2 regions of the Bacillus xiamenensis genome follow, and region 1 is predicted to be linked to the other one. Evidence: a T-box and tRNA genes for the amino acid it is inferred to sense, from the RefSeq annotation. Region 1 holds a T-box; the other holds one or more tRNA genes.
What was found. A T-box is a leader RNA that pairs with one kind of tRNA and senses whether it is charged. The one in region 1 lies ahead of thrS (threonine--tRNA ligase), so its partner is inferred to be a tRNA-Thr.
Positions count from the first base shown of each region.

Region 1 (10,905 bases):
GACCGTCGGATCTAGTCAGTCTGCGCCGCTTTCAGATGAATCCTTTGATTTTGATCTGTTATTAGCAGGTATGTCAGACATGATGATCCCAAGAAAGGCTTTGACAAAGCAAGTGAAAGAGACAATTAAGAAGTTAGCTGTCGTATATGGCATTACGCCGCTGCAAATGCAAAATATTGTCGCAGGCGCCTGTGGGCCGGATCAGATGATTTCAACTGAAGATCTACGAAAAGCAGCGAGAGACTGGTACCAAATCGAATACAGAGGCGAACAGCCGAAGCTGATTGATCAAAAACAGCCAAGGCATTTACGACACGATGCCGCGCAGCATAAAGAGGCAGATACGCCTGATGCGACATTGATTGAAAAGCTGGATCATATTTCGCCTAGAGAGCTTTTGAAAGATATGGCAGATGGCATTGAGCCGACGTATGCAGACTTAAGAATTGTTGAAGATATTATGCTTGAGCAGAAGCTAGAGCCTGGGGTCATGAATGTCTTGATCTACTATACACTGCTGAAAACGGATATGAAGCTGTCCAAAACCTATATGCAAAAAATCGCCGCTCATTGGGTGCGAAAGAAAATCAAAACCGTTGCAGCTGCTATGAAAATTGCCAAAGAAGAGAACAGACAAATGACAGAGTGGGCGCAGCAGAAAAAGCAGCGAAACTCGTATGGATCAGGGAAAGTCATCCGAGAGGAGAAACTGCCTGACTGGATGAAAGAAACTGAAACGAAAGAACAGCCTGCAAAAGAACAGACGGATCGTTTGTCTACAGAGGACCTTGAACGAGAAAAAGAAAAATTGTTAAATCAGTTTAATAATATGAAAAAGTACAATGCACATTAATGTGAGGTGAGATGGAAATGAAACCGATCGGTCGTTCATTTGAACAACTAAAAGGACGAGTAGATTTTCGCGTGAGATACAATCAGATTAAAGAAAGTGTATTGTCTGATGAAGATGTGAAGGCCTTTTTAAAAGAGCACGAGGAAGAGATACAAGAAGACATGATTAATCGCAGCTTAAACAGGCTCTTTGAATATGTTCAGCAATCAAAGGGCTGTTCTTACTGCTTAGAGGACGAGAATGTAAATGCCATTTTAGACGGATATCACCCGAAACTTGTGATCAAAGGTCAGAGCATTGATATTGAATATTCCCCTTGTCCTGTAAAACTGCGGCTCGATCGACAGAAGAAACAGCAAGAACTCATGAAAAGCATGTACATTCCGCAGAATGTTCTTCAAGCGACGTTTGCTGATTTGAATGTTGTGGGAAGACAAGAGGTCATTCAAAAAGTAGGTCAATTCCTGCAAAGCTATGATGAGACTGGTAAGGGCAAAGGCCTTTATTTACACGGAAAGTTTGGGGTAGGAAAAACATTTATTCTAGCAGCGATTGCACAGCAGCTAGCGGTAAAAGAATATCCATCTCTCCTTGTCTATGTGCCTGAATTTGTGAGAGAGTTAAAAAATTCATTAGCCGATCATACTCTCGAAGAGAAGCTGAATATGGTCAAATCAACACCGATTTTAATGCTTGATGATATTGGAGCAGAGTCGATGACGAGCTGGGTACGAGATGAACTTTTAGGAACGATCTTGCAATACCGCATGGCAGAGCAGCTCCCGACTTTCTTCTCTTCTAATTTCTCACCGAGTGACTTGAAGCATCACTTTACGTACTCGCAGCGCGGGGAAAAAGAAGAGGTCAAAGCAGCTCGTTTAATGGAACGGATTCTTTATTTAGCCGAGCCAGTTTTGCTTGAAGGAGAAAATCGCCGTCATTTATAAAAGGATGCGTTACGTGAGGGGGGGAGCGGATGAGATGAACAAAAGAAAATGGCTGCTTATTCTCGTCATCGGCGTTCTGGCTGCTGCGCTATGGTGGCTGAACAAACAGCATCTTCAGCTGTCGCCGAAAGATGTGAAAAATTGGATTCTTCAATTTGGGCTGCTGGCCCCGTTTGTTTTTCTTTTCTTATCACTTTTTCGTCCGTTTGTGCTTGTCCCTCTCACCGTCTTTTCACTAGCAGCAGGTTTGGCGTTTGGCAGTGTCCTTGGGACCATTTATGCCCTCGTCGGTGCTACAGCTGGCGCAACGGGGTCTTTCCTGCTTGCTTCCACCTTCCGTTCAAACAAGCAAGAAACGAAATCAAGCAGCCGGAAGCTAAAGGCGGTGACGTCTCGCATTCAAGAGCATGGGTTTCTTTATATTTTGTTATTGCGCATTGCTCCAATTCATTTTGATTTTGTCAGCTATGCGGCAGCAGCTTCACATGCGAATTATCGTGCATTTACGGCCGCTACCTTTTTAGGACTAATACCGGGCACAGTTGCATTGAATGTTCTCGGGTCAAGCTTTGTGAGTGGCAATTATGCCGCCTTAGCGATTGTTTGTTTGATTTATTTGATCTTTATCTCTGTTCCACTCATTTTAAAAAGAAAGATGCCTGATTTATTTTAGGCGTCTATTTTTGATGTTCTCCCCATATATATGTAACAGATGTCGTTAGGGGGGACAAACATGCTTGAAATAATCTTTGAAGATGAATATGATACCGCCGCTTTTTTACACCTTGCTGAACACTTGGACAGTCGGCATCACATCTCGATTCAACAGGGGAAAGACCGGCTTCTCATAGAGGCGAAGAAATCAGGAGAAGCACTTGAGCACGTTGTGCGGCCTTTACTGGTTCACTTTTTTTTAGAATGCAAAGAAAATGAGCGCATGCGCAGCATCCTTGAAAACACATACTTATTTAAAGATCCCGAAGAGCAGCACCAAATTCTTTCGATCGCCCATAGCATCATGAAAGGGGATATAGAGGATATTCCTGGGATTCATCAAGACCCGTCAAGGGAAGCCCTGTTAAAAAAGGAGCTAGAGACGATCTCTTTACAGCAAGGTATTTTTTCAATTGGTTCATTTATGACATTTAGGCTCGCAGAGTATGATCAAAGGCTAAAGAATTATGTAGAAGTGTCCATTGAAGAATACAAAATGGAACAAGAATACCAAAACTTTATTCAATCCCTTCGAGACTATGTGATGGCAAGAGAACCTAAGCTTGAGAAAGTACATGTTGTGCATGAGGACCGTCTGGTGATTTGGGAATTTCGCTACGCTTCTGAACGTGATCAAAAACAATACATAGACAGACAGTTTGTAAGAGAGCATCCAATGTATATTGATTCGCAGCTGATTGCACCGCTTGTATCCATCGCTCCACAAAAAATTGACCTATTTACAAATGATACAGGTCATTCAATGGTACAAACCATTCAAAATATTTTTCAAGAAAGAGTCGAGGTCTTCCCGCCTCATTCGTTTCAGGAGCAGAATGTTCAATTTGTTCATGACCATTTGGAAAAGAAAAGTGAAAAGCTTTCTTGATTTTCACGAAAAAACGTTTTATAATACGGTGTAACTTCATACAGAGACCGTATTGATAAGGACATGAACAAATGAACACCCGCTTAAAGAGAGGGAAGCCGCGGCTGAAAGCTTCCTAGCTGAGGACCATTTGCTTTACCACCTTTGAACATCAGCTGTGAACTTTTTTAGTAATAGCTGACGGGAATTCCCGTTATCGAACCACAAGCCGTATTTGCTTTTGACAAAGCAAGCTGCAAATACGGGAAAAAGGGTGGAACCACGATTCCGTTTATTCAACCTCGTCCCTTTCCAGGGGGCGGGGTTTTTATATTGCCAAAAAAGGAGTGACCAGAGATGTCAGAACAAATTCAACTTACATTTCCAGATGGAGCAGTCAAGGAGTTTGACAAAACAGCAACAACAGAAGACATCGCGGCATCAATTAGCCCGGGCCTAAAGAAAAAAGCGCTTGCCGGTAAATTGAACGGCAAAGAAATAGATCTGCGTACGCCGCTATTAGAAAGTGGAACAATTGAGATCATCACAGATAAAAGTGAAGAAGCCCTCGATATTATGCGTCACAGCACAGCCCATTTGCTGGCACAAGCGATCAAACGCATTTATGGAAAAGAGCATCACGTCCAGTTTGGCGTAGGCCCTGTGATTGAAAATGGCTTCTACTACGATGTCGATATCGATGTTGCCATTACACCTGAAGATTTACCAAAGATTGAAAAAGAAATGAAGAAAATCATTAACAGCAACCTGCCGATTGAGCGTGTTGAAGTATCTAGAGAAGAAGCGAAAGCACGTTTTGAAGCAATTGGCGATGAATTGAAGCTCGAGCTGTTAGAGGCGATTCCAGAAGGCGAAACTGTCACAATTTATGAGCAGGGTGAATTCTTTGACCTATGCCGCGGCATTCACTTGCCGTCTACAGGAAAAATCAAAGAGTTCAAGCTGTTAAGCCTTGCAGGTGCATACTGGAGAGGTGACAGTAACAATCAAATGCTGCAGCGTATTTACGGAACAGCTTTCTTTAATAAAGAAGATTTAAATGAACATTTACGTCTACTTGAAGAAGCAAAAGAACGCGATCACCGTAAACTTGGGAAAGAGCTGAAGCTGTTTGCGAACTCTCAAAAGGTAGGTCAAGGCCTTCCGCTCTGGCTGCCAAAAGGGGCAACCATCCGCCGCGTGATTGAGCGCTACATTGTTGATAAAGAAGTACGCCTTGGTTATGAACATGTGTATACACCTGTTTTAGCGAGTGTAGAATTATATAAAACATCAGGCCACTGGGCGCATTATCAAGAAGATATGTTCCCAGTCATGGAAATGGACAACGAAGATCTTGTCCTTCGTCCAATGAACTGCCCGCACCATATGATGATTTATAAAAATGAACCGCACAGCTATCGCGAATTGCCAATTCGGATTGCAGAGCTTGGGACAATGCACCGCTATGAAATGTCAGGTGCTTTATCTGGCCTTCAGCGTGTTCGCGGCATGACATTAAACGATGCACATATCTTCGTTCGTCCAGATCAAATCAAAGACGAGTTCATCCGTACAGTTCGTTTAATTGAAGAAGTGTATCAAGACTTCGGCTTAAATGATTACACATTCCGCTTATCTTATCGTGATCCAGAGGATACAGAAAAGTATTTCGATGATGATGCCATGTGGAATAAAGCACAGTCCATGCTGAAAGATGCAATGGACGAGCTTGGACATGACTACTATGAAGCAGAAGGCGAAGCGGCATTTTATGGACCGAAGCTTGATGTACAAGTGAAGACAGCTCTTGGGAAAGAAGAGACGCTGTCCACTGTACAGCTTGATTTCTTACTTCCAGAGCGCTTCGATCTCACATATATCGGAGAAGATGGGAAGCACCATCGTCCAGTGGTGATTCATAGAGGGGTCGTGTCCACAATGGAGCGCTTTGTTGCCTTCTTAATTGAAGAATACAAAGGAGCTCTTCCAACATGGCTGGCACCTGTACAATTCCAAGTCATCCCGGTTTCACCGTCTGTTCATCTAGACTACGCGAAAAAAGTGCAAGAACGTTTGCAGCTTGAAGGTCTGCGTGTAGAGCTTGACAGCCGTGATGAAAAAATTGGATACAAAATTAGAGAAGCGCAAATGCAAAAGATTCCGTACATGCTGGTTGTCGGTGATCAAGAAGCAGAAAATGGCGCAGTCAATGTAAGAAAATACGGTGAACAAGATTCAGAAACAATGGACCTTGAAGCTTTTGTGAAACATGCAGTAGCAGAAGCGAAAAAATAATCTTTTCAAACAATGCAGCCGGTGATCTCTTTCCTTTGAGATCACTGGTTTTTTCTTATGGAAAAAAATTCTCCTCTGGTGATCCAGATGCTTGAATGATACGTTTAGATAGTACGAAAGTACGGGTAAGTATGTACTATTGGTGAGAGAAGAAAATGGGGGAATGAAAGAGATGGTTCAAACAACAAACGTATTATCATCACAAGTATTGGAACAGTCAGCCGTTCTTGGTGCATTAGAGCATTCACTAGCAATGATTGAATTTGATGTGACGGGTGAGGTGCTATGGGTCAATGATATTTTCGCAAAAGCCATGGGCTATTCTAAGGAAGAAATGATTGGTTTAAAACATAGACAATTTTGTCCTCCGCATATTGCAGAGCACACAAGTTATCAAATGTTTTGGGAGCGTTTAAAGGATGGTCGCGTTTTCCAGGAAAAGGTGCAGCGGATCACTAAGTACGGTGACACCTTATGGCTTGAAGCGACGTATACACCAGTCCTCAATGACAAGGGGAACGTCGTAGCTGTTGTGAAAGTGGCAACAGATATTACAGAGAGAGAAAACTCAATGAAGCAGGTCGTAAAAGATTTAAAGGACATGTCTGCGAAATTAATGGAGCGGGCAGAAATTGGTATTCAGCATAGTCAAAGTGTCAATGCTTCTTTTGAACATATCGCCAATGAAACAGATCAAAACATGAGCTTACTAGAAGGCTTAACAGAGCAGGTTGAGTCGATTAGCTCAATTGCGACGACCATTCACAGCATTGCTTCCCAAACGCAGCTGCTCGCACTGAATGCAGCTATAGAAGCTGCACATGCGGGCTCCTATGGAAATGGCTTTAGTGTGGTGGCGGCGGAAATTCGAAAGCTTGCGACAGATTCAAAGGAAGCAATCGTAAAAGTGGATCGATATGTGAAAGCAATTCATATAGAAGTAGAAAAGGTCAGCAGCGGAACGAGCCGGGCAAAAACGAGTGTGTTTACAAACCGGGATCTTGTGAAGCAGGCAAGCGAAGAATTCATCAATGTAGGAGAAGCAGCCCGCGGCTTAGATCGTCAAGCACAGAGTCTAGCGGACATTGTGTAACCGAGAGACCAAAAACACCCTATCTCGTCTGGAGAAGGGTGTTTTCTCTTTGAATCTACTTTAATATATCAAACAATTCATGTAAGTCTTTAATTTCATAATCTGGCGTCACATCTGTTTCATTCTTCTTGCCGTGGCGGTTGATCCAAACGGTTTGGATGCCAACGCGAGATGCTCCGAGAATATCTGTTTTTGGATTATCTCCTACCATAATGACGTCATCTTTTGTGAGATTTAACAGCTGGAGGCAGTGCTCAAAGATGCCAGGGTCAGGCTTGCCTTTCCCATAATCTCCTGAAATCACAATTTCATTAAAATAAGGCGCAAGCTCTGGTACACCTGCAAGCTTTTCCTTTTGAAGACTAGGGTCTCCATTTGTTAATAGGAGTAGTTCATATCTGCCTTTCAGGCGGTCTAAAACAGGATACGTTTCTTCATAGACATACGGGCGTTTTCTCCGTTCTGCTGCAAAGAAATCAGCCAAGTATTGTCCAAATGCCTCATCGTCAATTCCCGCCTTTTTTAAGCCGTTCGTCCAAGCGTTTTTACGATACTCTGGTGCAAGGGCGTTCAACTTTTGAAAGCCTTCGCTAATCGGTTCACTAAAATTTGACCACAGTCCTTCAAAAGGATTAATACCGATCATGACAGTATAATCATATGTTTCATAGGAAGAGTACAGCTTTCTTGCTTCTTCACGTACAATCTGCTCAAATGTTTCTGAATCAAGTCCATATTTCTTTTCCGCTTCCCGGCATGTTTCTTGAAAAGTCGTGTGAATGCTTTTTTCATCCCAAAGCAAAGTGTCATCTAAATCGAAAAATACGGCTTTCATGATCTTCTCCCTTGTTATGTATGTAGTTACCTTCAATTGCATGTGACAGGCTCATGTTCATTTTACAATAGAAGGAGAGGGCAATAAAGAAAAGATTTGAGAGAGATGTGAGCATTGACTGCTCATGACTATTGACATCAACTGAGGTGGCTGGTTTGCTTCATTTCATTTTGATGATGATCGAGCATGTGGGGATCATCGTTATTTTAGGTTTTGTGCTTGCGCATGTGAAGGGCTTTCGCAATCTACTGCTTCACAACCAAGGGTTTCGGAAAAAGGACATCCTTTTTTTATTTTTGCTTCTTTTAGTAACAACAGGCAGCACTGTTTGGTGTTGAGATGGAGTTATCATTATTCTGCTGTTTGCAAAGCCTTTTGCTGATGATTGGGGGCTTTTGAGCGTGATTGTCATCCCAATCTTTCTGCAATTGCTTCTTTGATGACATCATGGTTTAAAAAAGTCTTGCTCAAATCGTTTCATCATGCTAAAATGAAAAAGTTGTTTCAAGAGTTCGGTTACTTGACGGACAAATGAAAATTGTGTAAAATAATTAACGAATTGAATAGATATCACAAGCAGAAGCACCCGCTTCTCACCTGATTGACACATGCTTGTAGTTGACAGGTTGACCGTACATTTATTTTTTCATGCAAATGTTCGCAGTGTGGGTGTTTTATATGCCCACACTTTTTGTTTGCCTGTAAAACATACAACGAAATGGTCAAAATGAGTTGTGAACTCAATTCAAAATCTCATGGAGGTGGCTCACTATTAGCAAAGATCAATTAGTTAATGAAGGTATTCGTGCGCGTGAAGTTCGTTTGATCGGACAAAATGGCGATCAGCTGGGGATTAAATCCCGCCAGGAAGCTCTGGAAATTGCTGCTAAAGCTAATCTTGACCTTGTGTTAGTTGCTGCAAATGCAAAACCACCTGTTTGCCGAATCATGGACTACGGTAAGTTCCGATTCGAACAGCAGAAGAAGGAAAAAGAGGCACGTAAGAATCAGAAAATCATTAGCTTAAAAGAAGTTCGGTTGAGCCCGACAATCGATGAACATGACTTTAACACGAAGCTCCGTAATGCCATCAAATTCCTTGAAAAGGGAGATAAAGTGAAAGCTTCTATCCGCTTTAAAGGGCGTGCGATTACGCATAAAGAAATCGGACAGCGCGTGTTAGACCGTTTCTCTGAAGCTTGCGCTGAAGTAGCAACAGTAGAAACAAAACCTAAGATGGACGGACGTAGCATGTTCCTCATGCTTGCACCAAAAGTCGAAAAGTAAAGTAACAGAGGGAGGAAACATCCAATGCCAAAAATGAAAACTCACCGCGGATCTGCTAAACGCTTCAAAAAAACAGGTTCTGGTAAACTTAAACGTTCTCATGCGTACACAAGTCACTTGTTCGCTAACAAATCTACAAAGCAAAAACGTAAATTGCGTAAGAGCGCAATCGTAAGTGCTGGAGATTTCAAACGTATCAAACAACAACTTGCAAACATCAAGTAATTTGGAATAGGAATCATAGGAGGGAAATACAATGCCAAGAGTAAAAGGCGGAACTGTGTCGCGTCAGCGTCGTAAAAAGGTTCTTAAATTAGCAAAAGGTTATTTCGGTTCAAAACATAGATTATACAAAGTAGCAAACCAACAGGTCATGAAATCTGGAAACTACGCTTTCCGTGACCGTCGTCAGAAAAAACGTGACTTCCGTAAACTATGGATCACTCGTATCAATGCTGCAGCTCGTATGAACGGTCTTTCTTACAGCCGTTTAATGCATGGCTTAAAGCTTTCTGGTATCGAAGTCAACCGCAAAATGCTTGCTGACCTTGCTGTGAATGACCTAAACGCATTCAATCAGCTTGCTGATGCTGCAAAAGCACAACTAGACAAGTAAGTCATATAAAAGATCATTCCGTCGAGGAGTGATCTTTTTTCTCATCATGTGAGGTGAAAGAAATGAACATCGCTCTGATCGTGCTGCTCATCTTGGTAAATGTCTATGGTTTTTTTCTCATGGGAGAAGATAAACGCCGGGCGAAAGCGCATAAATGGAGAATATCAGAAGCGCACTTATGGAGTACCGCAGTGCTTTTTGGTGCTGCTGGGTCGTTTCTTGGCATGCAGTATTTCCGTCATAAAACTAAGCATCCTGCCTTTCAAATCGGCATGCCTGTTCTAATTGTTGTTCAATTGGTCATATTAGGATATTTGCATTTCATCTGAAAAAGGAGCAGACGCCATCAAGACGGCGTGTCTGCTCCTTTTTTTTGTTTGATTTTTTTGATGGGCTGATCCCAATCAATTTTGGTCTGAGGATATCGTTCGATGATGTTCTCCTCAAGTTTTTCAAAGTCTTCTAATGTAAATTCATTTAGCTTCTCAGGTGACTCCGTCCAAACGTAAATGGAGTGGACAAACAGAGGATGATCCTTAGAAGGAACGTGCTTTTCCCCTTCAAACAAGACACCTTTATAGACGAAATTAAAATTTTTGCGGGCATTTTGCTGTTCGTCCATAAAATAAAAGCCTTCTTTTAATTTTGCTTGTTTCAGCTTTCTTCTCGGGTTTGAGAAGAATTTTACCGCCATGTAGAAAATATAGACAAGCAGTGCAACAAGAGCAAGTCTAATGAGGATAACAAACATGACAGGATGCACCTCCAATACCGTTATCTGATGTACTACGAATGAAAAGGCCAAAAGGTTTCAACTTTTTTAAAAAAATATTTCGTTAAACGAAAAAATATTCATAAAAAGATCGTATTGAACGAATGAGGTTTTGTATAATAAGAATGCACCATGAAGATAAAGGAGGATGAACGGAATGACAAAACTAGATCAAACATTAACTATGCTGAAAGACCTAACGGATGCAAAAGGGATTCCAGGAAATGAACGTGATGTCAAAAAAGTCATGCAGACATACATAGAAACATATGCAGATGAAATTTCTACAGACCGCCTTGGCAGCTTCATCGCTAAGAAGGAAGGAAATGCAAATGGGCCTAAAATCATGCTCGCTGGTCACTTAGATGAAGTAGGATTCATGGTGACAAAAATTGATGACAAAGGCTATATTCGTTTTCAAACGGTCGGTGGCTGGTGGTCACAGGTCATGCTGGCACAGCGTGTCACCATTGTGACGAAAAAAGGGGACATCACAGGTGTGATTGGTTCCAAACCGCCACATGTCTTATCACCAGAAGCCCGCAAAAAAACAATTGAAATTACTGATATGTTTATTGATATTGGGGCTTCAAGCAAAGAACAGGCGATGGAGTGGGGCGTG
Region 1 is NZ_CP017786.1:2,810,447-2,821,351, forward strand. It holds gene dnaB (replicative helicase loading/DNA remodeling protein DnaB) at 1-853, shown strand, start outside; gene dnaI (primosomal protein DnaI) at 871-1,800, shown strand; gene BK049_RS14315 (TVP38/TMEM64 family protein) at 1,835-2,473, shown strand; gene ytxC (putative sporulation protein YtxC) at 2,534-3,403, shown strand; T-box leader at 3,447-3,695, shown strand; gene thrS (threonine--tRNA ligase) at 3,740-5,680, shown strand; gene BK049_RS14330 (methyl-accepting chemotaxis protein) at 5,853-6,773, shown strand; gene BK049_RS14335 (HAD family hydrolase) at 6,829-7,608, opposite strand; gene BK049_RS14340 (hypothetical protein) at 7,764-7,946, shown strand; ribosomal protein L20 leader region at 8,177-8,308, shown strand; gene infC (translation initiation factor IF-3) at 8,380-8,895, shown strand; gene rpmI (50S ribosomal protein L35) at 8,920-9,120, shown strand; gene rplT (50S ribosomal protein L20) at 9,152-9,511, shown strand; gene BK049_RS14360 (DUF1294 domain-containing protein) at 9,574-9,840, shown strand; gene BK049_RS14365 (sigma-w pathway protein ysdB) at 9,858-10,262, opposite strand; gene BK049_RS14370 (M42 family metallopeptidase) at 10,441-10,905, shown strand, end outside.

Region 2 (10,905 bases), 1.4 Mb from region 1:
GCTGTATCACCATGGCCTGGGAAATGCTTTAGTGTGGAAATGGTCTTTTCTTTTTGAAGTCCTTTCATGGTTTGAAGACCAAGTCTAGTGACAAGTGCAGGGTCAGAGCTAAAGGAACGGACACCAATGACGGGGTTGTTTGGGTTATTATTCACATCAAGAACAGGAGAGAAGTTTGTATTGATGCCTAAGGCGTTTAATTCCTTACCGATGATTTTTCCTGTGTCGTATGCATTTTTCTTACTTCTAGAGGCACCAATCGACATATTTCCTGGGAAATGTGTTCCCTTTTGAAGTCTTGTGACGATTCCGCCTTCTTGATCAATTGAAATGAATAGAGGAATGTTTGGTGATGCTTTTTGAAATTCATGAGTGAGGTTGACGGTTTGTTTCGTATCAACGACATTCTCTGCAAATAAGATGACACCGCCTAGATGATATTTCTTAACAATATGAGACACTTCTGTATTCATTTTTGTTAACCCTGTAGGAGTGGATTCACCTTCTGCTTGCCAATTTCGAAAGTCTGGCATGAGCATTTGACCAATTTTTTCATCTAGTGACATGTCTTGAACCATTTGTTTGGCGGTTGGAAGAGGGGCAGAGCTCACCTTTTCCGTTGGAATGGAAGCGGTGAGTAGGGCCAAAACCAGTGCAGCTGGGAAGAGAGATTTTAACATCGAATTCCTCCTTTTACTTAAATGATTCGTAGATTGCCGTCATGATGCTTCCATAAGTTCCAGTTGGGAAAAGGTCACCTTCAAATTGATTTGGGTTGATTTCAGGTGAAACGACAGGTGAATGTTTCTTATTCGTCAGCAGGACGACACCTAGATTGTGTTTTGGATCAATCAATGTCATCGTTCCGGTCCAGCCTGTGTGTCCATAGGCTTCGTTACTTGCGTATTTTCCAAACATCCATTCCATGTCAGTATGGCCGTTTTTCCGCCAGCCTAGCCCGTAGGTTGGGTTCGTGTCTGAGGATGTCGTAAAGAGATCGATTGAAGTTTGGTCAAAGATGGTTGTTTTCCCATAGCCTCCTTTGTTGAGCATCAGCTGAAGAAGCACAGCCATATCAGAGGTGTTAGAGAAAAGTCCAGCATGACCAGATACACCAGCCATGGAGTAATATGCTTTCTCGTCGTGGACTTCACCCAGCAGTGTATATCGCCGAATGTTATCAAAATCAATGACACCATCTCGTGTATTGCCTAGGCGCTCGGTAGCTGCAAAATGCTTCAGCTTGAATCCTTTTTTCAGCGGATTGAACATTGTATGTTTGAGACCGAGCGGCCGGTAGATCGTCGACTCTACATATTGATCAAGAGGCATGCCTGTTTTTTTCTCAATGATCATGCCTAACAGCATGTAATCAATGTCACTATAAATATGCTGGGTGCCTGGTGTGTATTGCAACGGTACTTTAGGCAGCCATTTCATAGTTGTTTGTCTATCTTGGGAGAAAAAAGAGCCTGCTGCTTCTTTGCTATAAAATAAGACACTTGAAGGGAGTCCGGCAGAATGGGTGAGAAGATCCTTTACCCTGAGTTGATCTTTGCCGGTTACCTTTGCATCTGGTTCATCCTGAAAGTCTGGCAGGATGGATTGTATTTTTTCATTCACATCTAGTTTTTGTTCGTATACAAGCTTTTGCAGGGCATAGTTGGTGGCATACATTTTTGTATTGGATGCCAGATCGAACAATGTGTTCTTTTTCATTTTCTTATACGATTTGAGTTCAGTCATTCCTTCGTATTTCTGTCTGTAGCCATAGGCTTTTTGGTGGACGATTTTACCATCCTTGATGATGATGAGTGCGGCTCCTGGAAATCCTGCTTTGATATCTTTTTGAATCATTTGATCAACCTTCCTAAGCTGCCTGAAAGAAAAACCTGCTTGTTCCGGTCGTTTTGCTTTTTTTAAGACGGGATATTCTTCAGGTGCTGTTTTAGAGAAAGACGGTACAGGATGGGAGCTAGTTGCAAATGTTGGTACTGGTAACCCAAGGAGCATAAACAGACTTGTTATGCATAGAAACCATTTCTTCAAGAGCTAGACCTCCTTATTATTAGTTTCCTCGAATTCAACAGCCATATCATCATGAAAGCCGAATAAGTATGTGAAAATAAATCCAGCGACATATGCGATAAATAGTCCGATTAAGTAAAGAAGCATTTGATGCGTGTGAACGATAAAGGTTAATGGGAGACCTGATACCCCAATTGCTTTAGTGGCGATTTGGAAATAGGCTTGAAATGCTCCGCCGATTCCAGCACCTAGACATGCGGTAAGGAATGGTCTTCCCAGCGGGAGTGTGACACCGAAAATGAGTGGTTCTCCAATTCCAAGCATTCCTGAAGGAAGTCCGCCTGCAATGGCTCTTTTCAGTTTTTTCTTTTTTGTTTTCATATAAATGGCAAAGGCAGCGCCTACCTGTCCTGCACCTCCCATAGCGAGAATTGGCAGAAGCGGGTCATCTCCAATTGAATGGATGAGCTCCATATGAATAGGTGTTAGACCTTGGTGAAGTCCTGTCACAACAAGAGGAAGGAAGGTTGCACCAAGAACAAATCCGGCAAAAATACCGCCAATGTTTAATAGATAAGTAAGCCCTGAGGTGATGGTATCAGATATAAATCCGCCGACTGGCATGAAGACAACGTATGTGAAAATGCCTGTAATAAGAAGTGTGATGGTTGGTGTGACGATGATATCAAGTGATTGCGGGACGAAGCGTCTGATTCGGTTCTCAACAAGTGCCATAAAGATGGCGGCAAGAAGAACACCGATGAGTCCGCCTCTGCCTGGTAGAATATTTGTGCCAAATAACATAATATCTGCGGAGGCTGGGTTAATAATGAGGATACCTGCTAATGCACCTAATGCAGGAGAGCCTCCAAATTCTTTTGCGGCGTTTGTTCCGACTAATATACCGAGATAGGCAAACAAGCCTGATCCGATCACCGTTAGGATAATGGCTGCTTGGGATTTTCCATCGAGCCAGCCCGCTTGCACGATCGCTTTTGTAATACCCGTAATGAGACCTGATGCGACCAGTGCGGGAATGATGGGGATAAAAATGCTCGCAATTCGACGTAATAGCAGCTTGAATGGTGTGCGGTTCTTTTGTGAAATGGCTTGTTTGTTTTTTTGTGCTTCTTGGTTTAGATCATATGAATCCGAGGCGTTTAGCAGCTGTTCAAACGCACTTGATACATGATTGACAACACCAGTGCCTAAGATGATTTGAACGGTTTCCGCCTCGACGACGCCAATGACACCATCGAGTTCTTTGATCGCTGTGAGTTGAACTTTTTCATGATGAATCGGTGTAATTCGGAGACGTGTCATACAATGTGTATGGGAAGAGATGTTTTCAGAACCACCACAGAGTGAAAGAATGTCTTTCGCCAACTGCTGATATTTCTTTTGATGACTCATGTTGAATCCCCCTTTGATTTTCGTTTCATGGAGCGGATGGCATGCCTTGTCTTGTCAATATATTGTGCCGTTTGTTCATATTGACGGGAGGCTAAGCTTAGGAACAAGACATCGATTAAATAGAGCTGTGCCATTCTAGAGGAAGTGGCAGCACTGCGAAAAGGTGCTTCATTGGAACCGGACGTCGATAGGTGAACGTCACACAATGCAGAAACGCTTGTATGACCTGGATGCGTTAAGGCAATGGTTTTCACTTCATTTTCTTTGGCGAGTTGAAGGGCTTGAATGATGTCTAACGTTTCTCCTGAAAAGGATATGCCGAATACTATGTCATTCTTTCCTGCATTTGCGATGACTGTGGATGCAATGTGCATGTCAGTGAAGGCTGTGGCCGCATAATTGATTCTGAGAAATTTCTGCTGAGCATCAGCTGCAACGATGCCAGATGCACCAACACCGATAAAATGGATTTGGTTTGCATTCAGCAGCAGTTGAACGGCCTTTTCTAAAGCTTCTACATTTAAGATAGAGGCTGTGTCTTTGATCGATTGAATCGAGTTTCCTGCTGTCTTTTGAATAATGGATGGAAGTGGTTCATCTTGTTCGATATCCCGGTAGCCTTGTTTATCGGCGTGCATTAAGTCACCAGCGATTCGCATTTTTAAATCTTGGTAGCCATCCAGCCCGAGTGATTTACAAAGGCGGATGACGGCAGAGCTGCTTGCACCGGCAGCCTGACTGATTTCATGCACTGTGCCTTTAATGACTTTGTCAGGGTGGGCAAGGATATAGTCTGCAATGATTTTTTCAGATTGGGGAAGTTTTGATTTCATTGTGTGTAGTAGGGTGAGTCCGCCTGCTGACATGAGCTTTGCCTCCTTTAGGATTGATGACGTAAGATGGCTTTGTCGATATGGCCATCTGCTTTGTTGAGTAAGTCTTTTGCTGTCTTTTTATCTGTATTTGTTTGAAGCATGACAATGGCGGTTTTGACTTCTAAATCGGCTGCTTCAAGAGTTTTTACGGCTTGTTCATAGGAAGCGTTTGTCACATGTTGGATGATGGTGATGGCGCGTTCTTTTAGTTTGTGATTGCTTACTTTTACATCAACCATTAGGTTTTCATATACTTTGCCTTGTCTGATCATGACCGAGGTGGAAAGCATATTTAAAATCATTTTATGAGCGGATGCGGCTTTCATTCTTGTTGATCCAGTGATGACTTCTGGTCCGACGATGACTTCAATGGCACAGTCTGCCAGCTCACTAATCTCAGCTTGTTCATTGCAGCTGAGGGCGATTGTTTTTGCTCCAATGGATCTTGCATAGTTTAAAGCGCCAATGATATAAGGTGTTCTGCCGCTAGCAGCGATGCCGACAACAGTATCTTTTGATGTCAGGTGAATGTGTTCTAAATCTTTTTGACCAGCTTCTTCACTGTCTTCCACATCTTCTGCTGCATGTGAAAAGGCAGAGTCGCCACCGGCCATGATGCCTACGATGACATCAGGTGAAATGCTATAGGTAGGTGGACATTCGACCGCATCCATTACCCCAATTCTGCCACTTGTTCCAGCGCCTAGATAAATGAGTCTGCCCCCATTCGAGATGGATTCAAAGGCAAAGTCACTTGCTGTCTTTACGTCTGGAAGGACACGGTTGACGGCTTGAGCGACCTTCATATCTTCCGCATTGATCATTTGGAGCATTTCTAGCGGATTTGCTTGTGAAATTCCCATGGTGTTAGGGTTTCTTGATTCTGTTGTCAAAGAACGCAGTTGAGATGGCTGCATGTGACATACCTCCTTATTTCTTCATTTTCAGTATATTGAGTATGATATGAAATTTCAATATTATATTTAAATACTGAAATTATATTTCAGTCGAAACATTGTGCTGATAGGGGGTGAATAATTAGAAAATAAAAAAAATAAAAATCCCCTTTACAAACGGTGGGCAACCTGTATATAATAACTTTTGTCAGCTTCGCGGAAACAGTAAACTTGACAAAATGGCCCGTTGGTCAAGCGGTTAAGACACCGCCCTTTCACGGCGGTAACACGGGTTCGAATCCCGTACGGGTCACCATGATGTGGAGGATTAGCTCAGCTGGGAGAGCATCTGCCTTACAAGCAGAGGGTCGGCGGTTCGAGCCCGTCATCCTCCACCATATGCCGGTGTAGCTCAACTGGTAGAGCAACTGACTTGTAATCAGTAGGTTGGGGGTTCAAGTCCTCTTGCCGGCACTGTTTTTTCTTTATCAATTCCATATGTGGAGGGGTAGCGAAGTGGCTAAACGCGGCGGACTGTAAATCCGCTCCCTCCGGGTTCGGCGGTTCGAATCCGCCCCCCTCCACCATTTTTGGGCTATAGCCAAGCGGTAAGGCAACGGACTTTGACTCCGTCATGCGTTGGTTCGAATCCAGCTAGCCCAGTAAGACACCTTTTTGAAAAAGGTGTCTTTTTTTTTACGATGTTTTTAGAAAGAATGTATAACTATTCAAAATGTTGTTGAGTTGAGTCAGCAGGCATGAAGAAAGTAAAATATAAGCATGAACGGAAAGGGGATGTACATACATGGGAGAAAAAAAGAAGGTCACGATGATCGGGGTTCCAATGGATTTGGGTCAAATGAGAAGGGGCGTCGATATGGGACCGAGTGCGATTCGATGTGCTGGCGTAAAGGAAAAATTGGAATCGCTTTCATTCGAAGTGGAGGATCTTGGGGATATACCAGTCGAGCAAAGGGACGATGAGAAAGGTCTCTATACAAGTGAAAAGCTAAAAAACTTAACGGAGAATGCTGGTGCGAATCAGCTTCTTGCTGAAAAGGTCAGCAGTATTGTGCAGTCAGGTTCGTTTCCACTGATTTTAGGCGGGGATCACAGCATTGCGATAGGCACACTTGCCGGTGTAGCGAAGCATTATGAAAATTTGGGTGTCATTTGGTATGATGCGCACGGTGATTTAAATACAGAGGAAACCTCTCCTTCTGGAAATATTCATGGCATGCCGCTTGCAGTCAGTCTCGGCCTTGGGCATGCTGATTTAACGAATATTGGCGGTTATACGCCTAAAGTGAAGCCTGAGAATGTGATCTTAATTGGTGCTCGTTCCTTAGATGAAGGAGAGCGGGCATTGATTAGAGAAAAAGGGATTAAAGTGTATACGATGCATGAAATTGATCGTTTAGGGATGACAAGAGTGATGGAGGAAGCCATTGCATATTTAAAGGAAAGAACAGACGGTGTTCACCTGTCGCTTGATTTAGATGGGTTAGATCCAGTGGAATGTCCTGGTGTAGGAACGCCGGTTGCAGGCGGCATCAGTTACCGGGAGAGTCACCTTGCAATGGAGCTTTTAGAGGAAGCGGGTATTTTGACTTCAGCTGAATTTGTTGAGGTGAATCCGGTATTAGATGAGAAAAATAAAACAGCTGAAGTGGCTGTTGCGTTAATTGGTTCTTTAATGGGCGAAAAGCTGTTGTAGAGCGGGAATTGTTCCCGTTCTTTTTTGTTTTGGAGAAATTTAAGGATATGTTAAGGTTTTTACCGGCTGATAAGCGCAACACGCTGTCAAAAATTTGTTACACTATTTTTTAGAGGAGAATGAAACCTTTTGGAAAGAGGTTCGTATACATAAAGACCGGTGAAGGCAGAGGTTGAATATACTATGGAAACAATGATTAAAAAGAGAATTAAGCAAGTGAAAAAAGGCGACCAGAACGCATTTGCAGACATCGTAGACCTGTATAAGGACAAAATTTATCAGCTGTGCTATCGTATGCTTGGGAATGCACATGAAGCAGAGGATATTGCGCAGGAGGCATTTATTCGTGCCTATGTGAATATTGAGAGCTTTGATGTGAATCGTAAATTTTCCACGTGGCTGTACCGCATTGCAACCAACCTGACCATCGACCGTATTCGTAAAAAAAAGCCGGATTATTATTTAGATGCAGAGGTGGCAGGAACAGAAGGACTGAATATGTATTCTCAAATTGCTGCTGATGGCATTTTGCCAGAGGATGAGGTGGTGTCGCTTGAATTATCGAGCACCATTCAGCAAAAAATTCTAAGATTACCCGATAAATATCGTTCGGTCATTGTATTAAAGTATATTGATGAACTCTCGTTAAAAGAAATTAGTGAGATTCTGAATATACCAGTTGGTACGGTGAAAACGAGAATACACAGGGGTAGAGAGGCTCTCCGGAAACAGTTGAGAGACCTTTGAGTGAGGTGGTTTTGATGAGCTGTCAGGAAAGAATCGTCCTGCTTATGCATCAGTATTTAGACGGGGACATTGAGCCCGAAGATGAAAAAGAATTAAAGAGCCATCTGCAATCGTGTGAGGAATGCCGTACTCATTTTCAACAAATTGAGAAATCCATCGCGCTCGTGCAGAGTACATCTCATATAGAAGCACCATCAGATTTCACTGCAAAGGTGATGGCAGGTCTCCCAAAAGAGAAAAAGCGTGTGTCGGTTCAAAGATGGATCAAAGCTCACCCGCTGATGGTAGCCGCTGCCCTCTTTGTCATATTGATGGGAGGCAGTCTGTTTACAAGCTGGAATACGGATCATAATTTCAGTGTGTCAAAGCAGCCGAATCTCGTAGTTGAAAATGATACAGTGATTGTACCTAAAGGGGAAACCGTCAAAGGTGATGTCACTGTCAAAAATGGCAAGCTGATTGTAGAAGGCAAGGTTGATGGTAACGTAACAGTCGTCAATGGGGAACAGCTGACTGCTTCTGCCGGACAAGTCACTGGTCAAATCAATGAAATTAATGAAGTGTTTGATTGGGTCTGGTACAAAATGAAATCCACAGCACAAGACGTGATGCGGGTCATTGGACCAGAGGAGCAAAAGTAAATCAAACGGCTTGAGAGCAGTCTCTAAGGGGACTGCTCTTTTTCTATACATGAACCAAGCTTGGAGGCAGCCATATATGGCAACTATTTTCCTTGCTGAAACAAAATGTGATATAATAGCCACGCTATGTATTACACATAGGCTCTTTTTTTATAAAAAAATGAATCAAACGAAGAATAACTGAAAATTCTGGAGGACGAGGAAATGGCTTTAGGGGATATTCCTTTTTTGCAGTACCTCGGTAATGCTGTTGATATTCTCGTTGTTTGGTATGTGATATATAAATTAATGATGGTCATCCGCGGAACAAAAGCGGTTCAGCTTTTAAAGGGAATTGTGGTCATTGTTCTCGTCAGGATGGGAAGTGCGTATCTCGGTCTTAACACACTTCAGTGGCTGATGGATCAAGCGATTACGTGGGGGTTCCTTGCGATCATTATTATTTTTCAGCCTGAGCTAAGGAGAGCGCTTGAGCAGCTTGGGCGCGGCCGTTTCTTTTCAAGAAGCGGGACACCTGTAGAGGAACAGCAGCAGAAAACGATCGAGGCAATTACAAAAGCAATTAACTATATGGCAAAACGAAGAATAGGAGCGCTGCTGACAATTGAGCGTGATACTGGGATGAATGATTACATAGAGACAGGAATTCCTTTGAATGCAAAGGTGAGTTCTGAGCTGCTGATTAATATTTTCATTCCGAATACACCACTTCATGATGGTGCTGTGATTATGAAGCGTGATGAGATTGCAGCTGCGGCTTGTTATTTACCGCTGTCAGAAAGTCCTTTTATTTCAAAGGAGCTCGGCACACGTCACCGAGCGGCAGTTGGTATTAGTGAAGTGACAGACAGCTTAACCGTCATCGTCTCCGAGGAGACAGGCGGTATAAGTGTCGCAAGAAATGGTGATCTCCATCGAGAATTGACAGAAGAAGCGCTTGAAGAAATGCTGGTTGCTGAATTTAGTAAGAACAGCAAAGATGCTTCCTCGACCAAATGGTATTGGAGGGGCAAGAAAAATGGATAAGATTTTGAATAATCGCTGGGCCGTTAAGTTTCTTGCATTGGTCTTCGCTTTATTGCTGTATGGTGCAGTCAATTCAGCGCAAGCGCCCACGCCGAAAAAAATCGGTGAATCCTTTTTCCCAACATCGACAACAGATGAAGCAACCTTAACGGACATTCCTGTTAAAGCGTATTATGATGACGAGAAGTATGTCGTCACTGGTGTGCCGCAGACAGTCAATGTCACAATTAAAGGTTCAACAAGTGCTGTGAAAACAGCAAGACAAACAAAGAACTTTGAAATTTACGCAGATATGCAAAAGCTGACGACAGGTACACATAAAGTGGAGCTGAAGGCGAGAGATGTATCAAAAGGGATCACATTAACGATTAATCCGTCTGTGACAACTGTGACGATACAAGAAAAAACGACAGCTGAATTCCCTGTTGAAACAGAATTTTATAATCAAAATAAAATCAAAGACGGCTATTCACCAGAGCAGCCTATTGTGAATCCGAAAAAGGTCACTGTCACTGGCTCAAAAGACGTGATCGACAAAATTTCTGTCATAAAGGCATTTGTGAACTTAGAGGGTGTCGATCAGCAAATCGAGAAAGAAGCGAAGTTGACTGTTTATGATAGTAGCGGAAATGAACTGCCGGTCGAAGTAAGTCCGTCTGTGGTAGATATTACGGTCCCGATTACGAGTCCGAGCAAGAAAGTCCCGTTTAAGATTGAGCGGACGGGCAGCTTACCGGATGGAATCAGTATTTCAAGCATTGAGACAAGCCCAAGTGAGGTCACGGTTTACGGTTCTCAAAAGGTACTGGATGCACTTGATTTTATTGATGGCGTTAAGCTGGACCTAAGCAAAATCAAAGATGATACGGAGATTGATGCCAACATCCCACTGCCAGATGGTGTGAAAAAGGTATCACCTGAAACCGTTAAGATCAAAGTGAAGGTTGCAACAGCTAAAGAAAAAAAGATTGATAATGTCCCGATTTCTGTCGTGGGCCTGAGCAAGGATCTCAGCTCTGAATTTGTGAGTCCGTCTTCTGGGCGTCTCACGTTAACAGCAAAAGGGTCAAAGAGTGCAATTGATAAACTAAAGGCTTCAGATATTGAAGCCTATATCAATGTGGGGGACTTAAACGAAGGGACACATGAGGTCAAAGTACAAGTGAATGGCCCTCAAAATGTGACGTGGACATTATCTAGATCGAAGGTCAAAGTGAAACTGACTTCTACTGATACAGAAGATCAGCCGGCTTCTACGAATGATCGGAAAGATCAATCATCCGATGATGATCAGGAAGAGAAGAGTCAAAAGGAATCAACACAAGATAAAGCAAAAAAAGAATCGAGTCAAAGACAGCGGGTCAAAGAAGATAACAAAGAGGACTCAGCGTCCTCTTGAATGGTAAAAAAGGAGCGATTGAGACATGGGCAAGTACTTTGGAACTGATGGTGTAAGGGGTGTGGCTAATAGCGAATTAACGCCAGAGCTCGCATTTAAAATTGGGAGATTTGGCGGCTATGTGCTCACGAAGGATAAAGAACGTCCAAAGGTACTCGTTGGA
Region 2 is NZ_CP017786.1:1,435,971-1,446,875, reverse strand. It holds gene BK049_RS07200 (glycoside hydrolase family 3 protein) at 1-680, opposite strand, end outside; gene pbp4b (penicillin binding protein PBP4B) at 694-2,049, opposite strand; gene BK049_RS07190 (PTS transporter subunit EIIC) at 2,053-3,441, opposite strand; gene BK049_RS07185 (MurR/RpiR family transcriptional regulator) at 3,438-4,307, opposite strand; gene murQ (N-acetylmuramic acid 6-phosphate etherase) at 4,322-5,233, opposite strand; tRNA gene BK049_RS07175 (tRNA-Glu) at 5,454-5,528, shown strand; tRNA gene BK049_RS07170 (tRNA-Val) at 5,535-5,610, shown strand; tRNA gene BK049_RS07165 (tRNA-Thr) at 5,614-5,686, shown strand; tRNA gene BK049_RS07160 (tRNA-Tyr) at 5,715-5,799, shown strand; tRNA gene BK049_RS07155 (tRNA-Gln) at 5,804-5,875, shown strand; gene rocF (arginase) at 6,018-6,929, shown strand; gene sigW (RNA polymerase sigma factor SigW) at 7,113-7,676, shown strand; gene rsiW (anti-sigma-W factor RsiW) at 7,691-8,317, shown strand; gene cdaA (diadenylate cyclase CdaA) at 8,522-9,343, shown strand; gene BK049_RS07130 (CdaR family protein) at 9,336-10,742, shown strand; gene glmM (phosphoglucosamine mutase) at 10,768-10,905, shown strand, end outside.
Region 2: it encodes a tRNA-Thr, which carries the amino acid that the T-box ahead of thrS (threonine--tRNA ligase) is inferred to sense. The anticodon was not compared.